4 regions of the Streptomyces sp. NBC_00005 genome follow, and region 1 is predicted to be linked to each of the others. Evidence: riboswitches for the same ligand, from Rfam matches in the RefSeq annotation. Region 1 holds a riboswitch; each other region holds the start of a gene.
What was found. A riboswitch is a leader RNA that binds a small molecule or an ion and turns the genes downstream of it on or off. The one in region 1 is predicted to bind cobalamin.
Positions count from the first base shown of each region.

Region 1 (3,472 bases):
GTGCCCAGGCCGGCGGCCCCGGCGGCGCACCACCGTCCGGTGCACCGGGCGGGTCGGGCGGCGGACCGGGTGCCTCCACGCAGCAGTACAAGGCCACCGGCACGTACACGCTCAAGACCGGCACCGTCTCGAAGTCCGGGACGTCGTACACCTCGTCCACCAAGGACAGGTCCGCGGTGCTGGTCACCAAGAAGGGCAAGCTGACGCTGACCGACGCGAAGGTGACCACCTCCGGCACCACGTCGTCGTCGGACGAGAGCAGCTTCTACGGTCTGAACGCGGGCGTGCTCGCCGAGAACGGCGGCGACATCACCCTCGACGGCGGCACCGTCAGCACCACCGGCAAGGGCGCCAACGGCGTCTTCGCCTACGGCTCCGGCTCCTCGGTGGCGCTCACGGGCACGAAGATCAAGGCCACCGGCCGGTACGCGCACGGCGTGATGGCCTCCGGCGGCGGCTCGCTGACGCTGAAGAACGTCACGGCCGACACCACCGGCGCCAACTCGGCGGCCATCGCCACGGACCGCGGCGGCGGCACGGTCGGCGTCACCGGCGGGACGTTCACCACCAGCGGCAAGGACGCTCCCGGTGTCTACTCCACCGGCAAGATCACGGTGACCGGGGCGACGGTCACCGCCACCGGCGCGGAGGGCGCGGTCGTGGAGGGCGCCAACTCGGTGCTCTTCAAGGACAGCACCGTCACCGGCGGCAAGAACGGCGTCATGCTGCACCAGAGCGGCTCCGGCGACGCCCTCGTCGGCACCGCCTCGCTCACCATGGACGGCGGCTCCCTCACTGCGCAGGGCGGCGACCTGTTCTACGTGACGAACACGAACGCCACCATCACCCTCAAGGGCGGCACGAAGGTCAAGGAGAGCAACGGCAAGCTCCTCGACGTGACCACCAAGAGCAAGGCGACACTCACGGCGTACGGCGAGAAGTTCACCGGCAACGTCCTGACGGACAGCACCAGTTCGGCCACGGTGCTGCTGAAGCAGGGCAGCACTCTCAAGGGCGCGATCAACAAGGCGGCTCTGACGCTCGACTCCAGCAGCACCTGGACGGTCACCGCCGACTCGACCCTGACAGGCCTGACCGGCGCGGAGATCTCCGGCACCAAGATCACCAACATCACCGGCAACGGCCACACCGTCTACTACGACAAGTCCCTCGCCGCCAACAAGTCCCTCGGCGGCAAGACGTACACCCTGGCGGGCGGCGGCAAACTCGTCGCCAAGTAGCACCGCCCGATGTCCCCGCCGGAGTCCGGAGTCCAGCGGGGACATCACGCTTCCCGCTGCGCGTGCGGGACGGCATGGAGGCCACGGGAGCCTGGAACCGTGTGCAGTCGGCGCATTCGGCCGGGCCCCGACAGCTCAGGACCAGACAGCCACCGGCAACGCTTCCCGCCCCGTGGCATGCCCGCCCTCGGGTGCCCCGATCGCCATCCGGATGACGGACGTACCGCTGCCCTCCGACGCAGTACCCCGTAGGGTGGCGGGTGCAGCTGGTTCGCCCCGTCCGCCAGGCGGGATGCGTCGTAAGAGGGAACCCGGTGGGAATCCGGGACTGCCCCGCAGCGGTGAGCGGGAACGACCGCCGTCATACGCACTGGGCCCACGCAGGGTCCGGGAAGCGACGGCCAGTAGGTGTCCTCCTCGGTGAGGACGTGCCCGCGAGTCCGAAGACCTGCCAACTGCCCGCGCACGAACCACTCGTGCGCGGACATCCCGGTGACCTCGTGGGCGGGTCGGCGTACATACCAGGCGGACGACCGCGCTTGCCGCGCAAGGTCGTTTCCATCCGGTTCGTCACCCCTTCGCGCTCTCGTCCCGTCCCGGGATCTCAGGGATTCATCTCGCGAAGGAGATCTCCGTGACCACCAGGCCCGCAGCCGCGGCAGCACAAGCCACCGTGTACGGCTACCCCCGCCAGGGACCCGACCGGGAACTCAAGAAGGCGATCGAGGGCTACTGGAAGGGCCGCGTCACCGCCGACGCCCTCCGCACCACCGCCGCCGACCTGCGCCGCGCCAACTGGCAGCGGCTGGCCGGCACCGGTATCGACGAGGTCCCCACCGGCGACTTCTCGTACTACGACCACGTCCTGGACACCACCGTCATGGTCGGCGCGATCCCCGACCGCCACCGCAGCGCCGTCGAAGCCGACGCGCTGGACGGCTACTTCGCCATGGCGCGCGGCACCCAGGACCTCGCACCGCTCGAGATGACCAAGTGGTTCGACACCAACTACCACTACCTGGTCCCGGAGTTGGGCCCGAGCACGGCCTTCACGGTCGACTCCACCAAGCAGGTCGCGGAGTTCAAGGAAGCCCTCGCCCTGGGACTGACGGCGCGTCCTGTGCTCGTCGGCCCGGTCACCTACCTCCTGCTCGCCAAGCCCGCTCCCGGCGTCGCCGCTGACTTCGACCCGCTGACCCTGCTCGACCGTCTGCTTCCGGTGTACGCCGAGGTCCTGGCGGACCTGCGGGCTGCGGGCGCCGAATGGGTGCAGTTCGACGAGCCCGCCCTCGTCCAGGACCGCACCCCGGCCGAACTGAACGCCGCCGCCCGCGCCTACCGCGACCTCGGCACCCTCACCGACCGGCCGAAGCTCCTGGTCGCCTCGTACTTCGGCCGGCTCGGCGAGGCCCTGCCGGTGCTGGCCAAGGCGCCGGTCGACGGGCTCGCCCTGGACTTCACCGAGGCCGCCGCCGCCAACCTCGACGACCTCGCCGCCGTCGGCGGACTGCCCGGCAAGCGCCTGGTCGCGGGCGTCGTCAACGGCCGCAACATCTGGGTCAACGACCTGGAGAAGTCACTCGCCACCCTCGCCACCCTGCTCGGGCTGGCCGGCCGCGTCGACGTGTCGGGCTCCTGCTCGTTGCTGCACGTGCCGCTCGACTCCACCCTGGAGCGGGACATCGAGCCGCAGATCCTGCGCTGGCTCGCGTTCGCCCGCCAGAAGACGGCCGAGATCGTCACCCTCGCCAAGGGCCTCGCCCAGGGCACCGACACCATCGCAGCCGAACTCTCCGCCAACCGGGCCGATCTGGCCTCCCGAGTGAACTCCCCCATCACCCGCGACCCCGCCGTACGCGCCCGTGCCGCCGCCGTCACCGAGGCCGACGCCCGCCGCTCCCGGCCGTACGCGGCACGCGCCGCGGCCCAGCGCGCCCGCCTCGGCCTGCCCCTGCTGCCGACGACCACGATCGGTTCGTTCCCGCAGACGGGTGAACTGCGCACTGCCCGCGCCGACTTGAGGGCCGGGCGCATCGACACCGTCGGGTACGAGGAGCGCATCAAGGCCGAGATCCAGGAGGTGATCTCCTTCCAGGAGAAGACCGGCCTGGACGTCCTGGTGCACGGCGAGGCCGAACGCAACGACATGGTCCAGTACTTCGCCGAACAGCTCACCGGCTACCTCGCCACCCGGCACGGCTGGGTCCAGTCCTACGGCACGCGGTACGTCC
Region 1 is NZ_CP108316.1:1,660,660-1,664,131, forward strand. It holds gene OG303_RS08060 (right-handed parallel beta-helix repeat-containing protein) at 1-1,241, shown strand, start outside; cobalamin riboswitch at 1,492-1,712, shown strand; gene metE (5-methyltetrahydropteroyltriglutamate--homocysteine S-methyltransferase) at 1,876-3,472, shown strand, end outside.

Region 2 (3,472 bases), 6.7 Mb from region 1:
ACCGCCAACGCGATGGCCACCACCATCTCGACCGGCGCACTCAAGCCCAAGGTCGCGGTGGCCATGTCCGCCGTGCTGAACCTTGTTGGCGCCTTCCTCTCCGTGGAGGTCGCCAACACGATCTCCAAGGGTCTCGTCGACGAGACCGGCATACGTCCCGAGGTCATCTTCGCGGCGCTGGTCGGCGCGATCCTCTGGAACCTGGTGACCTGGCTGGTCGGACTCCCCTCCAGCTCCTCGCACGCCCTGATGGGCGGTCTGATCGGCGCCACCATCGCCTCGGCCGGCATGGGCGCCGTGCACGGCGACGTGCTCGTCACCAAGGTGCTCATCCCGGCGATCGCCGCCCCGATCGTGGCGGGTGTCGCGGCGATGCTCGCGACCCGGCTGTCGTACACCCTCGGCAAGAAGGCCGACGGCAAGGCCGCCGAGAAGGGCTACCGCGCCGGACAGATCGCCTCCGCGGGCCTGGTCTCGCTGGCCCACGGCACCAACGACGCGCAGAAGACGATGGGCGTCATCACCCTCGCCCTGGTCGCCGGCGGTGTCGTCGCCCCCGACTCGGACCCGCCCACCTGGGTCATCCTCTCCGCGGGCCTCGCCATCGCGCTCGGCACCTACCTCGGCGGCTGGCGCATCATCCGCACCATGGGCAAGGGCCTGACCGAGCTCCAGCCGCAGCAGGGCTTCGCCGCCCAGACCAGCGCGGCCACGGTCATCCTGGCCTCCTCGCACCTCGGCTTCTCCCTCTCCACCACCCACTCGGTCTCCGGCTCGGTGATGGGCGCGGGCCTGGGCCGCAAGGGCGGCGTGGTCCGCTGGTCGACGGCGACCCGCATGCTCGTGGCCTGGTGCCTGACGCTGCCGGCCGCGGCCCTGGTGGGCGCGCTCGCCGAGTCGGTCACGGATCTCGGCGACTGGGGCACGGCCGTCGTCGCCGTCTTCCTGATCACCTCCAGCGCGGCCATCTGGAAGATCTCCCGGCGCGAGGTCGTCGACGCGTCGAACGTCAACGAGGCCGAGGAGCCGGCCGGCGTGGTGACCACGGCCATCGCCGCCGTGACCCCGCCCCCGGCGGGCACGGTGACCGAGGACCTGACGGCCACCATCCCCGCCCCGGCCACGACCGCCACCCCCGACCCGGCCACCCCGCCGGCCGCGGCCGTCTGAGCCCCGCCCACCCGGTACAAAGGAAGAGAAGCAGCATGAAGATCGACTGGGCAACCCTGGGCTCCGTCTTCGGCGTCAGCCTCGCGGTCACCGTGGGACTCGTGACCCTGTTCACCCTCGGCATCATGGGCCTGTCGCGCCGCGAGCGGGCGACCGCTCAGGGCGGCTCGGCCACGGCCGCGGTCACCGGCGCGTACGTGTGCTTCGCGGCGTGCGCGGCGGCGGTGGCGTACGGGATCTCGCTGATCGTCGTCTGAGGCATCACCCTGAACACCCGTGGGGTGCGGGACGGATCTCCGTCCCGCACCCCACGTTCTTGTGCCCGTACTTGTGACCCCGTCGACCACCCTTGTGTGGGTCTCAGCACACTCTCCCGTCGCAGGTCAACGGCAAGTTGACGGCCCTTCCAACCCCGTGGTGGACTGCCGGGGCCATGTACGGCGGCAAGAGAGGAAGCCGGTGCAAGTCCGGCGCGGTCCCGCCACTGTCACCGGGGTAGGAAGTCCCGGGAGCCAGGAACTCTCACCGCCGGTCTCGTCGAACCAGGGCGTGGACACCCTGAGTGAGGACAAATCGCCATGCGCGGCTGCCTGTTGAGCGTCACCGCCCGACCTTTGCCCGACCCTTCGGCCGGCTGAGCCGATGCGTGCCGATCGCGTCTTCGCGTACGGCGCCGCCGCCGGCCTCCTCGGCGACCTCCTCCTCGGCGATCCGCGCCGGGGGCATCCGGTCGCCGCGTTCGGGCGGGCCGCCGGTGCCGTGGAACGGGTGCTGTGGCGGGACCACCGCGGGTGGGGAACGCTGCACACCCTCGTGTGCGCCGGTGGAGCCGTCGCGCTCGGAGCCGTCGCCACTTCGGCCGTACGTCCCTCCCGTGCCGCCTCCGTCGCGGTGACCGCCGCCGCCACCTGGGCCGTCGTCGGCGGGACTTCGCTCGCGCGCGAGGCCCGGGGCATCGGGCGCGCCCTCGAAGCGGGCGACGTCGAGGCCGCCCGGGCCAGGCTGCCGCACTTGTGCGGACGGGATCCGCAGGCGCTCGACGCCGACGGGATCGCCCGGGCCGTCGTCGAGTCCGTCGCCGAGAACACCTCCGACGCGGTGGTGGGGGCGCTGGTGTGGGGGGCCGTCGGCGGGGTGCCGGGGCTGCTCGGCTTCCGGGCCGTCAACACCCTCGACGCCATGGTCGGACACAAGTCGCCCAAGTACCGGCGCTACGGCTGGGCTTCCGCGCGGCTGGACGACGTGGCGGGGTGGCCGGGGGCGCGAGTGACCGCCGTCCTGGCCGCCGTTGCCGGGGGTGACCGCCGGGGGGCCGTAAGAGCCTGGCGTGCCGATGCGGCGAAGCATCCGAGTCCCAATGCCGGGCCCGTGGAGGCGTCGTTCGCCGGGGCGCTCGGGGTGCGGCTGGGCGGGACGTTGGCGTACGGGGGGCGGGTCGAGCATCGTCCTGTGCTGAACGGGGAGGGACGGTCCGTGGACGTGGGGGACATCGAGCGGGCTGTGCGGTTGTCGCAGCGCGTCGGGTGGCTGGCGTTGGGGGTCAGTGCGGCGGGTGCGGTGCTGCGGGGACGGGTCGCAAGGCGCCCTCGCCCCCAGAAATTGCAGCTGTCGGGACGTGCGTCATGAGCGGCGGGGGGCTCCTCGTCGCCGGCACCACCTCGGACGCCGGTAAGAGTGTCGTCACCGCCGGGATCTGCCGTTGGCTCGTACGGCAGGGCGTCAAGGTCGCACCGTTCAAGGCGCAGAACATGTCCCTCAACTCGTTCGTGACGCGCGAGGGCGCCGAGATCGGGCGGGCTCAGGCCATGCAGGCGCAGGCGTGCCGGGTCGAGCCGACCGCGCTCATGAATCCCGTGCTGCTCAAGCCCGGTGGCGACCAGAGCAGTCAGGTCGTGCTCATGGGCAAGCCCGTTGGGGAGCTGAGTGCGCGCGGGTATCACGGGGGGCGCCAGCAGCAGCTTCTCGGGACCGTTCTCGACTGCCTCGCCGAGTTGCGGGGCACGTATGACGCGGTGATCTGTGAGGGGGCGGGCTCTCCCGCCGAGATCAACCTGCGGCGGACGGACATCGTGAACATGGGGGTCGCCCGGAACGCGCGGCTTCCCGTGCTCGTCGTCGGCGACATCGACCGCGGCGGTGTCTTCGCCTCCTTCTTCGGGACGGTCGCGCTCCTCTCGCCCGAGGACCAGGAGCTCGTCGCCGGGTTCCTCGTCAACAAGTTCCGCGGGGACGTCGGCCTCCTGGAGCCCGGGCTCGACATGCTGCACGGGCTCACCGGGCGGCGGACGTACGGCGTCCTGCC
Region 2 is NZ_CP108316.1:8,317,777-8,321,248, reverse strand. It holds gene OG303_RS38005 (anion permease) at 1-1,170, shown strand, start outside; gene OG303_RS38000 (hypothetical protein) at 1,206-1,427, shown strand; cobalamin riboswitch at 1,571-1,713, shown strand; gene OG303_RS37995 (cobalamin biosynthesis protein) at 1,813-2,796, shown strand; gene OG303_RS37990 (cobyric acid synthase) at 2,793-3,472, shown strand, end outside.
Region 2: it holds a riboswitch for cobalamin, as region 1 does, so the genes downstream of both, OG303_RS37995 (cobalamin biosynthesis protein) here and metE (5-methyltetrahydropteroyltriglutamate--homocysteine S-methyltransferase) in region 1, are expected to answer to the same signal.

Region 3 (3,472 bases), 3.7 Mb from region 1:
CGCATCTCGTGATGCCCATGTGGCGAAATTGTGATGGCGGATTGAACTACCCATGGGTTACCGCAGGTTGACAGCGTTCCGCCGGGAGATCCACGATGTGATCGCACTGTGGCGCATGTGACCAATGGGCCCGGTGTTCCTCAGACCATTCACCCCCGGTGCGGCCGGGCGCGGCGTGCTGCCCTGCGCCGCCGACGCCGGGGCCTGCACACGCCAAGATGGGGATTCGCATGTCCATAGCGAGACGTGTCACCGCGCGACGCCTCCTGGGGACGGGCGTCGCGTCGCTCGCCCTCTGCGCCGCCACCGTCGCCGCCGCCTCCGGCGCCTGGGCCACCGGCACGCCCGGCGGTGACGGCTGGAAGTCCGGCGGCGGCTACAAGCCGGGCACGGGGGCCGGCACCAAGACGGAGTCGGACCGCTGCCAGTTCTCGCTGGACGGCACGCACTTCTACGACTCGGTCAAGGTCGACGACCAGACCCTCAAGCCGACCGACGACGGCAAGATCCACGTCAAGGTCCGTACGGCGGGTGACGCGACGACCTGCACGGCCTCGCTGGCCTCCTACCTCGCGCACGGCCCGTCCTTCGCCACCTCCGGCGAGCAGGTCTTCGTCGACTTCGACTCGGTGACGGTCGAGCAGGGCCGGACCGACTCCCTCGACATCGCGGTGCCGGATGCCGGCTGCTTCGCGCAGATCGACCTCTACCGCGGGGCCGTCAAGTTCGACGGCAAGCTGGACGCCAAGGACGGCTTCGAGCACGGGGACCTGCCCAAGGGCCCCGACCACCCGGTCATCAAGGACAAGTTGATCGCGTCCTGGAACGGCGGCACGAAGGACTGCACGACGGCCGAGGAGTCCCAGCCGCCGGCCACGCCGACCCCGTCCGCCCCGGAGTCCGGGCAGCCGTCGACCCCGGCAGAGGAGTCGACTCCGCCCGCGACGGACACCCCGTCGACCGGGACCCCGACCCCGTCCGCCTCGCAGTCGACCTCGACGCCCGCGCCCACGCCGAACGGCGGCGGCGGTGACCTCGCGGAGACCGGCGGCGGCAGCGACTCCGGCCTCATCGCCGGTGGCGCCGCGGCACTGCTGGCCGCCGGTGCGGCGATCGTCGTCGTGACGAAGCGCCGCCGCACGGCCCGCTCCTGAGCCGTCCCCGGCAACGCCCCTGAAGCCACCCCCGATACGAACGCCCCGGAGACCCCCGCTCCGGGGCGTTCGTCCTGCCCGGTCCCTGTCCCCGCTCAGCCCTCGTCGGCAGTGCAGTTCTTCAGCAGCAGTCGTACGTCCTCGTCGACGACCCGATAGCGCACCACGCGCCCCTCCTTCTCGCCCGCCACGACACCGGCCGCCCTCAGCAGCCTCAACGCCTGTGACACGGCAGGGTCGTTCATGCCGGTCGCGATCGCCAGGTCGGACACGGCCAGCGGGCCGGTGCGGTGCAGGGCGAGCAGCAGGGCGAGCCGTTTGGGGTCGGCGAGCAGGGAGAAGCGGTCGGCCCAGGTGCGGACGTGCTCGGCGTCGCCGATGGCGGCGATGGCCTCGCACACCCGGTGGCCGTCGATGGTGCGGCGGTCTGCGCGGTCGGCCGGGACGAGATGCATACGGCCATCCTCGCAGGCGCCCGTATGTGATCTTCCATACCTGCGCAGGTGCGCAGCTATGCAAGGAAACGCGAACGCCCCTACGGTGGGCGGGCCGTGGTGTTCGGGAAGTCGGTGCCAAGCCGACGCGGCCCTCGCCACTGTGATCAGGGAGTTCGTCACCCACGTCCCGCGAGGGACAGCCACTGGGCGTCGTGAGGCGGCCGGGAAGGCGGGTGGCGGCCGTACGGCCTGCAAGGACGTACGACCTGTCAGCCAGGAGACCGGCCACGGCATCTCACGAAGTGATCCACGAGGTGCTGGAGCGTGACCGAATGACCCTGCCCGAGACGCAGGCTGCCTCCTTCCGCTGGCGGCGCGAGGACACCGTGAAGACGGTGGGCCTGATGGCGGTGATCGCCGCCCTGCACGTCGTCGCCTTCGGCATTCTGTTCCTGCTCGTCGTGCCCGGGCACTACGAGGTCGGCTCCAAGGCGTTCGGCATCGGCCTCGGCATCACCGCCTACACCCTGGGCATGCGGCACGCGTTCGACGCCGACCACATCGCCGCCATCGACAACACCACCCGCAAGCTGATGGCCGACGGCAAGCGGCCGGTGTCGGTGGGGTTCTGGTTCGCGCTGGGGCACTCCAGCGTGGTGGTCGTGCTCGCCGCGCTGATCGCGGGCGGCACACAGCTGGCCGGCCGCATCACGAGTGAGAGCTCCCGCACCCACCAGGTCCTCGGCTTCCTGGGGACGACGATCTCGGGCACGTTCCTGTACCTCATCGCCGCCCTCAACCTCGTGGCCCTGCTCGGCATCCTGAAGGTGTTCCGGGCGATGCGGGCAGGCACGTACGACGAGAAGGAACTCGAACAGCACCTGGATTCCCGGGGGTTCATGAACCGCATCCTCGGCCGCCTCACCAAGTCGATCACCCGGCCGGGGCAGATGTTCCCGCTCGGCTTCCTCTTCGGGCTCGGCTTCGACACCGCCACCGAGGTCACGCTGATGGTGATGGCCGGTTCGGGCGCGGCGGCCGGTCTGCCCTGGTACGCGATCCTCTGCCTGCCGCTGCTCTTCGCCGCCGGCATGAGCCTGTTCGACACGCTCGACGGCACGTTCATGAACTTCGCCTACCAGTGGGCCTTTTCGAACCCGGTCCGCAAGGTGTTCTACAACCTCACCATCACCGGCCTGTCCATCGCCGTCGCGTTCTTCATCGGCACGATCGAGCTCGTCGGCGTCCTGCACGACAAGCTCGACCTGCGCGACGCGCTCACCGGCTGGATCGCGGCCCTCGACCTGGACAACGTCGGCTACATCATCGTCGGCCTGTTCGTGGTCGTGTGGGTGGCGGCGGTGGCGTACTGGAAAGTGGCGAGGGTGGAACAGCGGTGGGCGGCACAGGTGCAGCCCACCGCCGAGTAGCCGCCGACACGCGTCGACGCGTACGCGCCTGAACCCCTAGGGCCCTTCCACGGCCGTCAGCCACAGCTTCACATAACGCTCCACGTCCACGGCCAACCCCACGTCCACCAGGGCCTGTTCACGCGCGCCGTCGTGGATCTCGGACTCGCCGGGGCGGCGCCGGCGGTCGACGACGGTCTGGCCACGGGTGGGGCCCGGGGCCAACGAGACCTCGACCGGCAGGAGTTCGGTGCTCAGGCCCTCCGGGTCGACGACCGCGCAGACCGCGCCCGCGTCGCCGAGGCCGCCGGTGGGGGTGGGGTCGCCGGAGGCGGCCGGGTCGCGGTGGGCGAGGAGTTCGCCCGCCATGCGGAGGCTGGGCTCGGAGCTCGTACGCAGCCGCTGGACGTCCGCGGCCGGGACGACGACCTGCTCGAACACGTCGAGGCCGTACATCGTGATCGGGACTCCG
Region 3 is NZ_CP108316.1:5,350,784-5,354,255, forward strand. It holds gene OG303_RS24560 (LAETG motif-containing sortase-dependent surface protein) at 231-1,154, shown strand; gene OG303_RS24565 (ArsR/SmtB family transcription factor) at 1,250-1,609, opposite strand; cobalamin riboswitch at 1,690-1,896, shown strand; gene OG303_RS24570 (HoxN/HupN/NixA family nickel/cobalt transporter) at 1,924-3,021, shown strand; gene OG303_RS24575 (nucleoside hydrolase) at 3,058-3,472, opposite strand, start outside.
Region 3: it holds a riboswitch for cobalamin, as region 1 does, so the genes downstream of both, OG303_RS24570 (HoxN/HupN/NixA family nickel/cobalt transporter) here and metE (5-methyltetrahydropteroyltriglutamate--homocysteine S-methyltransferase) in region 1, are expected to answer to the same signal.

Region 4 (3,472 bases), 2.4 Mb from region 1:
GGGCTTCATGGCGATCGCGGCCGGAGTCAAGGTCACCAACGGGCAGTTGGCGATCCCGCAGCTCTTCGAGGACATGTTCCCGGACTGGTTCGCGGGCGTGGCCTTCGCGGCGATCGGCATCGGCGCGCTCGTGCCCGCGGCCATCATGTCCATCGCGGCCGCGAACCTCTTCACCCGCAACATCTACAAGGACTTCATCAAGCCGGACGCGACGCCGGCGCAGGAGACCAAGGTCTCCAAGCTGGTCTCGCTGCTGGTGAAGGTGGGCGCGCTCGCCTTCGTCCTCACCATGGACAAGACGGTCGCGATCAACTTCCAACTGCTGGGCGGCATCTGGATCCTGCAGACCTTCCCGGCCCTGGTCGGCGGCCTGTTCACCCGCTGGTTCCACCGCTGGGCGCTGCTCGCGGGCTGGGCGGTCGGCATGGTCTACGGCACCCTCGCCGCGTACGGCGTCGCCTCGCCGACGCAGAAGCACTTCGGCGGCTCGTCGAAGGAGATCCCGGGCATCGGTGAGATCGGCTACATCGGCCTCACCGCTTTCGTACTGAACGTGGTGGTGACGGTGGTCCTGACCTTCGCCCTGAAGGCACTGAAGGCCCCGGAGGGCGTCGACGAGACAAACCCGGAGGACTACACGGCGGACGCGGGCGACCCGGGAGTCCAGGCGGAACTGCCGCCGGCTACGGCAGGGGCGTCGCACTAGCACCCCAAAGGTGGGTGGGGGCTGCGTCGACATGCGGCTCCGCCGCGTGGGCGCGACCAGCCACCACCCACACACAACCCGCAGCGGGCCGCCGGAAAGCAAGACCACCGGCGGCCCGCTCTTCGTGCACACACCCGCGTGAACACGGTGATCCCGGCGATGAACTGCACGACGTGACCCCGCACGGGAAGGCACCCACCGCATCTACGAGCACCTGGGCTTCGTCCGTGCCCCCAGCGGGACCGGCAGCCGCTCGCGGACCACGACGACCTCACGCTGCTCACCTATGAGTTGACGTTCTGACACTCTCCGAAGTCGCCACGACACAACATATGGGGGTGCTGTTCCCACCCGGCACAAGATGTATGCTCATGCTCGCTGTCGTCGCAGGGGAATCCGGTGCGAATCCGGAACTGTCCCGCAACGGTGTACTTGTGCATGTCTGCCCCTGGGGCAGCCGTGTACGAGCGTCAGTCCGAGGACCTGCCGACAGCGTGCCCGGCCCTCCGGTCCGGGTGCCCTGACGTCCGGGCCTCGTGGAATGGGCCGGTGGACGCGACGCCGTGCGCGCTCGCGTGCTGCCTCCTGCCCTCCGCCTGGCCCACTGCCGAGCGAGGGAGAGCCCCACCGTGACCATCGCGCCAGCCGAACCGGCTTCAGCGACCGAGGCGACCGAGGCCGGGACCGACGGTCCCGGAACCGCGCTGCTGCGGACCCTGACCGAGCTGACCGCCGACCTCCGCGACGCCGACCCCGGCCGGGTCGCCGCCGCGGCACTGCGCGGCCGGTCCGCCCGCGCGGACGAGACGGAGTTGCGCGAACTGGCCACGGAGGCGGCCGCCGGCCTCATCTCGGAGGACCCCGTGTACTCGCGGCTGGCCGCGCGTCTGCTGACGATCAGCATCGCCGCGGAGGCCGCCTCGCAGGGCGTCACGTCCTTCACCGAGTCGGTCGCGGTCGGGCACCGGGAAGGGCTCATCGCCGACCGCACGGCGGAGTTCGTCCGCGTCCACGCCGAACGCCTCGACGCGCTCGTCGACCCCCAGGCGGACGACCGCTTCGGCTACTTCGGCCTGCGCACCCTGCACAGCCGCTATCTGCTCCGGCACCCCATCACCCGTCGCGTGATCGAGACGCCTCAGCACTTCATGCTGCGGGTGGCGAGCGGTCTGGCGGAGGACGACACGATCCGCTCCGTCGACGAAGTCGCCGCGCTCTACCGGCTCATGAGCCACCTCGACTACCTCCCCTCCTCCCCCACCCTCTTCAACTCCGGCACCCGGCACCCCCAGATGTCGTCCTGCTACCTCCTCGACTCCCCGCTGGACGAGCTGGACTCCCTCTACGACCGCTACCACCAGGTCGCCCGCCTCTCGAAGCACGCCGGCGGCATCGGGCTGTCGTACTCCCGTATCCGCAGCCGCGGTTCGCTGATCCGCGGTACCAACGGGCACTCCAACGGCATCGTCCCGTTCCTGAAGACCCTCGACGCCTCGGTCGCCGCCGTGAACCAGGGCGGCCGGCGCAAGGGCGCGGCCGCGGTCTACCTGGAGACCTGGCACTCCGACATCGAGGAGTTCCTGGAGCTGCGCGACAACACCGGTGAGGACGCCCGCCGTACGCACAACCTGAACCTCGCGCACTGGATCCCGGACGAGTTCATGCGCCGGGTCAACGCGGACCAGCCGTGGTCGCTGTTCTCCCCGGCGGACGTGCCGGAGCTGGTCGACCTGTGGGGCGAGGAGTTCGACGCGGCGTACCGCAGGGCGGAGGCCGAGGGACTGGCCCGCAAGACCATCCCGGCCCGCGACCTCTACGGCCGCATGATGCGCACCCTCGCGCAGACCGGCAACGGCTGGATGACCTTCAAGGACGCCGCCAACCGCACCGCCAACCAGACCGCCGAGCCCGGCCACGTCGTCCACTCCTCCAACCTCTGCACCGAGATCCTGGAGGTCACGAACGACGGCGAGACGGCGGTCTGCAACCTGGGTTCGGTGAACCTGGGTGCCTTTGTCGACACGGCGACCGGTGACATCGACTGGGAGCGGCTGGACGAGACGGTCCGCACGGCCGTCACCTTCCTCGACCGCGTGGTCGACATCAACTTCTACCCGACCGAGCAGGCAGGCCGCTCCAACGCCCGCTGGCGCCCCGTCGGCCTCGGTGCGATGGGCCTGCAGGACGTCTTCTTCAAGCTCCGCCTGCCTTTCGACTCCCCCGAGGCCAAGGCCCTCTCCACTCGCATCGCCGAGCGCATCATGCTCGCCGCGTACGAGGCCTCCGCCGAACTCGCCGAACGCAACGGACCGTTGCCGGCCTGGGAGAAGACCCGTACGGCGCAGGGCGTCCTCCACCCCGACCACTACGACGTGGAGCTGACCTGGCCGGAGCGCTGGGCGGCCCTGCGGGACCGGGTCGCGGCGGTCGGCATGCGCAACTCCCTCCTCCTCGCGATCGCCCCCACCGCCACCATCGCGTCCATCGCGGGCGTCTACGAGTGCATCGAGCCGCAGGTCTCCAACCTCTTCAAGCGCGAGACGCTGTCCGGCGAGTTCCTCCAGGTCAACTCGTACCTGGTGAACGACCTCAAGGAACTGGGCGTCTGGGACGCCCGCACCCGTGAGGCGCTGCGCGAGGCGAGCGGCTCGGTACAGGACTTCACCTGGATCCCGGCCGACGTACGGGCCCTGTACCGCACGGCGTGGGAGATCCCGCAGCGCGGCCTGATCGACATGGCCGCGGCCCGCACGCCGTACCTGGACC
Region 4 is NZ_CP108316.1:4,013,129-4,016,600, forward strand. It holds gene mctP (monocarboxylate uptake permease MctP) at 1-706, shown strand, start outside; cobalamin riboswitch at 1,042-1,212, shown strand; gene OG303_RS18330 (ribonucleoside-diphosphate reductase subunit alpha) at 1,336-3,472, shown strand, end outside.
Region 4: it holds a riboswitch for cobalamin, as region 1 does, so the genes downstream of both, OG303_RS18330 (ribonucleoside-diphosphate reductase subunit alpha) here and metE (5-methyltetrahydropteroyltriglutamate--homocysteine S-methyltransferase) in region 1, are expected to answer to the same signal.